2 regions of the Serpentinicella alkaliphila genome follow, and region 1 is predicted to be linked to the other one. Evidence: riboswitches for the same ligand, from Rfam matches in the RefSeq annotation. Region 1 holds a riboswitch; the other holds the start of a gene.
The links. A riboswitch is a leader RNA that binds a small molecule or an ion and turns the genes downstream of it on or off. The one in region 1 is predicted to bind S-adenosylmethionine.
Positions count from the first base shown of each region.

Region 1 (4,191 bases):
CCCCATAGTTTGTAGGAATATTATACTTATTCAAAAATAAAATAATTTCACGTAATTCGTGCTGCTCTAGAAAAGCTTCCTTAATTCCTACTAGCTTTGATTTTCCAATCCCAGAAACCTCTAGAAGTTTTTCAGGTGATTTAGTTAATATCTCTATAGTTTTTAGGCCAAAATGATCCACTATTCTTTTAGCCATTTTTTCACCTACCCCTGGAATCATCCCAGAGGATAAATATGAAACTATCTCATTTTCCGTAGAGGGCATAACAAGTCTATATTGATTTACCTCTAGCTGTTGGCCATATATGGGATGCATAGTCCACTTTCCCTTAAGTGCTAACTTATCACCTATTTTGACAGTAGGCATATATCCTACTATAGTAACTTCATCCTCATCAAATAGCAGACTGGCTACAGTATATCCATTAGTATCATTAGAGAATATAATTTCAACCAGTTGGCCTTCTAATTCAATCACTTTAGTGCCCTCCTAAAAACTTTCGTTAGATATATTATTTAATTATAGCACAAAAATCTATAAGTAAAGCCTGGCGCATAAACACCAGGCTCATATTTTATGGATATTAATTAAAATGCTTCTTTTCTTAAAATTTCAGCTTTATCTGTTTTTTCCCAAGGTAAATCAATATCTGTTCTTCCGAAATGTCCATATGCTGCTGTTTGTCTATATATTGGTCTTCTTAAGTCTAAGTCCCTAATGATTGCAGCCGGTCTTAAATCAAAATGTTTTTGCACTAATTCTGCAATTTTCTCTTCCGCAACCTTTGCAGTTCCAAAGGTTTCAACTAAAACAGATACCGGCCTAGCAACACCTATGGCATAAGCAAGTCCAATTTCACATTTATCTGCTAATCCCGCTGCAACTACATTTTTAGCTACATATCTTGCAGCGTAAGCAGCAGAACGATCTACCTTTGTTGGATCTTTACCAGAGAAAGCCCCACCACCATGTCTAGCATATCCACCATATGTATCAACTATTATTTTTCTTCCTGTTAATCCTGCATCACCTTGAGGTCCACCAATAACAAATCTTCCCGTTGGATTTATGTAATACTTAGTATTTGAGTCTAATAGGTTACTTGGTACTACTTTATTTATTACATGTTGAATCATATCTTTTTCGATAGTTTTCTGGTCAACTTCTGGGCCATGTTGCGTTGAAATAACGATCGTGTCTACTCTTTTAGGCTTATCTCCGTCATATTCTATAGTAACCTGAGTTTTTCCATCAGGACGTAAATATTCTAAAGTCCCATTTTTTCTTACATCTGATAATCTTTTTGATAACTTATGAGCTAAGGAAATAGGCAATGGCATTAATTCAGGAGTTTCGTTACAAGCAAATCCAAACATAAGACCTTGGTCTCCCGCCCCAATAGCTTCAATCTCATCATTCATTTCACCTTTTTTACTTTCTAATGCTTCGTTTACACCCATTGCTATATCAGCTGATTGCTCGTCAATTGAAGTAAGCACCGCACAAGTATCGCTATCAAATCCATATTTTGCTCTTGTATATCCTATTTCCTCTATAGTTTTCCTAACTACCTTAGGGATATCCACATAACAATTAGTAGTAATCTCTCCAGCTACTAAAACTAATCCTGTAGTTACAGATGTTTCACATGCTACCCTAGCATTTTTATCTTGTTCTAATATGGCATCTAAAACAGCATCTGAAATTTGATCACAAATTTTATCCGGATGACCTTCTGTAACAGATTCTGAAGTAAATAATCTTTTCATTCGTTAAACCTCCCATTTACTTTTTCTTTTATTACTATACCCTTTTTAATTCCTTCTATTCAAACCTAGACTCTAGTTGGAATTAGCAAATTAACAATAAAAAAACCACTTCCACACAAGAAGAGGCCGCATATTTTGCGTCTCCTCATCTTCCAGAATAAAAATTCTGTGGGACTTAGCACCATACGTCATTTCTGCCTATGGTTGCCGGGTATCATCGGGCCCATCCCTCCACCGCTCTTGATAAGGATCAAGATTTTTTCAATTGGCTATATAATATCATCATACAAATTTACTGTCAAGCTTTTCCTACCATAAATTTACCACTACATAACTTAATATAAACATACCTAAACCAGCTATTGATGTTCCTATAGCAATTGCTGGGAAAGCATATTTAAAAGGTATATTAAATAGTATTGCAGCTAAGCAACCACTATATACTCCTGTAGTCGGCAATGGTACTGCTACAAATAACATTAAGCCTATAACTTTATATTTTTTAATTCTATCACTCTTCCTTAAGGTTCGTCTAACTGCTTTATTAATAAAAAATTTGAATAGCCTTACTTTTTTAAAGTAATTAGCAATAGGTTTTATTAACATTAGTAAAAAGGGTACAGGCAATATACTCCCAATAATACTTAATATTGTTGCATGAATAGGATTCATCCCTAGGGAAACCCCTATTGGAATAGCTGCCCTTAATTCCATTAATGGCATAGCTGCTATTAATATTATTAACAGTTCTTTATTTATTAGCTCAAATAATGTTTCCAAAGCATCCCCTCCATTTTTACTATTATATTAAGGGGGATATCAAAAAAGAAATAAGACTCCATTTTTAGAGCCTTATTTCATAAGAATTTATATTTGTTTATATCATCTTCCTATTGGCGTATCAATACTTATATGTCCCATTAAAGTTTCTCTTTTACTACCATCTACAAGTATTTGTACCTTATCAATACCTTCAATCTCTGTTAATGTATATACAATTTGAGATATTATAGCTATTTCCTGTAACGAACCACCTACTGAATTTAGTCCTTCACTAGATAAATTTACATATGCTATATTATTTGATGTCTCAACACTTATAACTTTAATATCCTGTATCATAGTAGTTATTTCTTCTTCCTCAGGGTCTTTTTGAAGCTCAGCAATTACCGCTTCTTCTAAGGATTCTTTTCCTATTTTAACTACCCTTTGTGTCGGAATTAATTGCTCTCCGCTTCCTGTCATAATGTACTCTTCACTTACATAATAAACAGTTGCCTCTACCTCTTCACTCTCTTGTGGATCAGGGTCCACTACAACATCATTTCCGTTTGGGGGTGGATTATCCTTTTTAGTAGAACATGCGGCTAAACTAAAAACTATTATAAAAATTAATAACAAAGCTCCTAATTTTTTAAACATTATTATGCTCCTCTCTTTTTGTTTATAATTTATTGTACATTTATATTATAAAACTCAAATTTAAAGTTAGTATAAAGAATTGTAAAGAAATTATAAAGATTCTCTAAAAGATTTTTTAGGAATTTTAATTATTATTTTAGTCCCTTTTCCAAGTTCACTTTCTACCCCAATAGTCCATTTATGAACAGAAATAATTCTGCTAACAATTGATAAACCAATCCCTGCTCCACCTGTATCCCGTGACCTTGAAAAATCACTCCTATAAAATTTCTCAAATATTAAATCTAAATCCTTCTTTTCTATTCCTACCCCATTATCTTCAACAATAACAAAGTAATCTTCTTTTTCTTTTTTATCATAAATCTTAACATATGAAAAACTTTTTTAACATCCATATATTTAATTGCATTATCAATAAGATTTATAAGTACCTCTATTATATTTTGTTCATCACAGCTAACACTTATTTTATCATTTATGCTAATATCTATTTTAACCTGTAATTTTTCAGCAAGTGGATATATTACTTTATTTGAGTTGTTAATAAGTTTTTGTATAGGGACAAATTCTTTGTTAATGCCGACCTCTTCAATTTTAGTAAGGTTTAATAGGGATTTAACAAGACTAGCCAATCTGTCAATTTCACTATCCATATCCCTTAAATATTCTTTATATACTGCTATGTCATTTTCACCATATAAAAGAGAGTCAATCAATGCTTTCATAGAAGCTAAGGGGGTCCTTAGTTCATGGGACACATCTCCAATAAACTGCATTCTTCCCCTATCTATACGCTGTAGCTCTTTACTCATTTTATTAAAATTTTCTGATAGCTTTCCAATTTCATCTTTAGAAGTAATATTGACTTCCTCACCTAAATTACCTTGGCCAATTAAAATGGCCACTCTTGAAAGTTCTTCAATTGGCTTTGCCATCCTTCTACTTGCCCAAAGGGCAGCAAGAAAACCTATAAAAGCAGCGCCAAAGGATAGTCCCATT
Region 1 is NZ_CP058648.1:669,526-673,716, forward strand. It holds gene recD2 (SF1B family DNA helicase RecD2) at 1-478, opposite strand, end outside; gene metK (methionine adenosyltransferase) at 589-1,770, opposite strand; SAM riboswitch class I at 1,913-2,020, opposite strand; gene HZR23_RS03430 (COG2426 family protein) at 2,080-2,550, opposite strand; gene HZR23_RS03435 (GerMN domain-containing protein) at 2,653-3,192, opposite strand; gene HZR23_RS17990 (ATP-binding protein) at 3,283-3,555, opposite strand; gene HZR23_RS03445 (sensor histidine kinase) at 3,498-4,191, opposite strand, start outside.

Region 2 (4,191 bases), 1.2 Mb from region 1:
ACTATTGCTTAAGAATAACTATTTGAAAAAAGAGAGTAAAAAAAACTGTAAAATTCTATGCTTCAATAAAATAATTGAAATCAATAATTCTATTGTTACCTTAAATGATAAAAGTATCACAACATTTGAACAGAGGCCAGAGATTTACGAATTAGTTGAAAAACCAATAAAAATGATTGGCTTTGAGGTTTACTCAAATAATCAGGAGTTAATAGGTGTAGTTAAAGATATGATCTTAAATATTAATAATGGAAGAATCATGGGATTAGTATTAAGCGAGGGTCTTTTTGCGGATCTATACAATGGCTATTCAGTTCTACCTTTAGATAGTAATTTGGCTAAATATAATTATGATTGTAATAGGATAATTGTGAATGAATTAATTGAAGAACAAATATTTGATTATGGCGGAGGATTTAAAAATATATTTAGTATAGATAGTGATATTTGACGAAAAATATTATTAACTTTAAAAGAAAGGTGAGTGAAATATGAGAGGAATGTCTTCTAGAGTATTAACTGGTGGATTAATAGGCGCAGCTCTTGGTATGTATGCCATGTCACAAATGAGTCAAAAAGACAGAAGAAGAATGATGAAAAAGGGAAGAAAAATGTTATCCTCTGCAACTAGAGATATGAATTTCTTTTAATTAAAAGGCAGCTTAAAGGCTGCTTTTTAGATTAAAAGAATTTTTGCTGTTAGTATATATTAAAAAATGGGAAGGTTAATAATATAAAAATGAAAATTGTATATTATATTATAGAGAGATTGGAAGGAGGGGGATTACTTGTTCTTCGCTACAATAGAAACTTTTTCAAATAGTATAAGAAATATAACTAAACAAGGGTTTTTAGCGGACTTCTTTAGCTTTATTACACAAATAGTACTACTTTTACTTATTTGTGCACTACTTTACTATTTAATTCAAATTGGAAATAGATATATAGATAGGGATAGACGAGTTAATATAGGAAGAAAACAAGTATTTTATACAGTTGCAATTATTCTTTCTTTAATAGCAATTGTGTTTTTATTTAATATAAGAAATGTGATTTATGAAACTATTTCTCCATTTATATTTGCGATTATATTAGCCTATGTTTTAAATCCAGTAGTTCAATACTTAAATGATAAGGGTATTGGTAGGCTATGGGCAGTTTTATTGGTATATCTAGCAATAATATTAGTATTTATTATCTTATCGATAACTATAGTACCAAAGGTTAGTGAAGAAGTTAAAAGACTAATTGATGTTATGCCTAGATATAGCAATGGGGCTTATGATTATATAAATAATATTTACTCTAAATTTAATAGAAATGTTAATAATTTGCCACAGGAGCTAGATGACGTAAAAGAAATTTTAAGAATGAATATTAATCGTTTGCAAGGTATCGTGTTTGGTTTTTTTGCAACTGTTACTGATTCAGTAATACGATTTTTATCGAAAATAATAGGAGTAATTCTAATCCCAATCCTATCCTTTTATTTCCTAAAGGATAAGGATAAATTTAAAAAGTCATTAATTTTATTAATTCCAAAATCTATAAGAAAACAAACTATAAGTATAGCAAAGGATATTGACTGTATTTTAGTTAGTTTTATTAGGGGGCAGTTAACTGTAGCTTTATTTGTTGGGATTTTGACAACTATAGCTCTACTTATTCTAAGAGTAGAATTTGCTATTATAGTGGGTTTAATTGCAGGCATAGCAAATATTATACCTTATTTCGGACCAGTTATTGGTATAGTTCCTGGTGTTATTTTTGCACTAATGGATGGTCCTATGAAAGCCATTTGGGTTATAATAACCTTCACTATAATTCAACAAATCGAAAGCGGTATAATATCTCCTAAAATTGTAGGTGAGAGTGTTGGAATACACCCAGTGTTTATTATTTTAGCTTTAATTATAGGCGGAAAGTACTTAGGTGTTTTTGGTCTACTTATAGCAGTGCCAGTAGCAGCTATTATTAAGGTAGTATTTAAACACTTTGTTAGACTCATAGCCAGTCATTAAAAATATATTGACTAACTTGAATTAAACATATATAATTTTCATAATATTTAAAATTTTATAAAAAAACTCTTATTCAGAGTGGTGGAGGGAATAGGCCCTATGAAACCCAGCAACCAACACAAGTGTGTACGGTGCTAAATCCTACAGTGCAAACTGAAAGATAAGAGAGGTTAAAAACTCTACTATCCTAAGTAAGAGTTTTTTTATTACAAAAAACTTAAAAGGGTGGTGCTTTAATATGAAATTAGACATATTTACAAATTTAGTGCACGGTGATCTATCATTTGATGAAAGTACAGGGGCAATTAGTTATCCTATTTATCAAAGTGCAACATTTAAACATATAGGTTTAAATCAATCTACCGGATTCGATTATTCTAGGGAAAGTAATCCTACAAGACAAAAGCTTGAAAGTACTCTAGCTATTTTAGAAGGTGGGAAAGCTGCCTTTGCCTACTCCACAGGAATGGCTGCAATTGCAAATTTGTTTAATGTTTTTTCGTCAAATGACCATATTATAGTTTCAAATGATTTATATGGGGGAACATATAGAATATTCGAGGAGTTACTTTGTAAGCAATATGGATTACAATTTACTTATGTAGATACTAGCAACCTAAATGATATATATAATGCATATAAAGAAAATACTAAGGCTGTTTTCATTGAAACTCCAACAAACCCAATGATGAAAATATCTGATATTAAAGAGATATCAAAATTTACGAAAGAAAAAAATATTTTATTAATTGTAGATAATACTTTTTTAACCCCGTATTTTCAAAGACCACTAGATTTAGGAGCAGATGTTGTTGTTCATAGTGGGACAAAGTTTCTAGGAGGACATAATGACGTATTAGCAGGTGCAATTATACTTAAGGAAAATGATGAATTAGCTGAAAGAATTAAGCTAATTCAAAAGACCGTTGGGGCAGTACTAGCACCCTTTGACAGTTGGTTACTTTTAAGAGGAATTAAGACTTTAGGTATAAGGATGGAAAAACAACAGGAAAATGCCTTTAAAATTGTAGAATGGCTTAAACAAAATAAAAATGTAGAGGAAGTATTCTACCCGGGAATACCTGACCATGTTGGCCATGATATATGTAAAAGCCAATCTTCTGGGTTTGGTTCTATGCTTTCTTTCTCTGTAAAGGATGTAAGTTTAGTAAAAACCATATTAGAAGGGGTTAAAATAATTTCCTTTGCTGAAAGCTTAGGTGGTGTAGAGAGCTTAATTACCTATCCGATGGTTCAGACTCATAGTGCTATACCTAAGGACATTTTAGATGCTATTGGAGTTAATGACAAATTATTAAGACTATCAGTTGGTATAGAGTGTGCAGAGGATTTAATAAAAGATTTAGAAAGGGCAATGAGACTAACTATATGAAGTCAAGAAAAATTTCGTATTTAAAGAAGTCATGAAGAAAATAATTTTAAAGACATCTATTACAAAAAAATGCATGACAAACAGAGCAACTCAGTTGCTCTGAAAAAAATAGATTAAATTAGACTTGTGGAACAAATGCAGTATTGTTTTTTAGGAGGTAGTAAATTACCCTAATTAACTTTTTACCGACATGGCATCTGGCAACATTGAAGTGTTTGCCTTCAGAACGCTTTTTGACCATATAATCACTAAAGACTTTATCGCGCATAGCAACAAGTCTAGATGCTTGCATAATAGCCCACCTAAGGTATGTAGAGCCTCTCTTAACCATTGGAGTTTTAGATGCATTGTAAGTCCCAGATTGGTAAGTAGAAGGATCCATACCTGCAAATGCAAGAAGTTTAGTGGGTTGGAGAAACGATCAATATGACCAATTTCAGCTAATATAATGGCAGCTAGAGTATATCCAATGCCAGGAATAGTAATGAGTGGGGTATTGAGTTCTTGTACGACTAATTTAATTTGATTATCTAATGCATCTATTTCTGTTTGTACAGATTGTATGAGGCGAATAGTTTGTTGTAATTCGAAGGTCAGAGAGAGCGATTGCTTGACCCAATAGATTTGATAGCAAGCTCTTTTAAAGCAATTGCTTTCTCTTTGCTATATTTACCTTTAGAGGTCATTCTTATTAGGTTTGTCAACTTTGTCAGATTGCAGTTGTAAATACTATCGGGGGTTGGTAATTCAATTAATAATGCATAGCCGGAACTTTGG
Region 2 is NZ_CP058648.1:2,700,520-2,704,710, reverse strand. It holds gene HZR23_RS13830 (PRC-barrel domain-containing protein) at 1-451, shown strand, start outside; gene HZR23_RS13825 (hypothetical protein) at 492-650, shown strand; gene HZR23_RS13820 (AI-2E family transporter) at 789-2,021, shown strand; SAM riboswitch class I at 2,088-2,188, shown strand; gene HZR23_RS13815 (trans-sulfuration enzyme family protein) at 2,260-3,414, shown strand; partial or broken gene HZR23_RS17330 (transposase) at 3,533-3,849, opposite strand; gene HZR23_RS17325 (IS110 family transposase) at 4,008-4,191, opposite strand, start outside.
Region 2: another riboswitch for S-adenosylmethionine. It lies ahead of HZR23_RS13815 (trans-sulfuration enzyme family protein); the one in region 1 lies ahead of metK (methionine adenosyltransferase).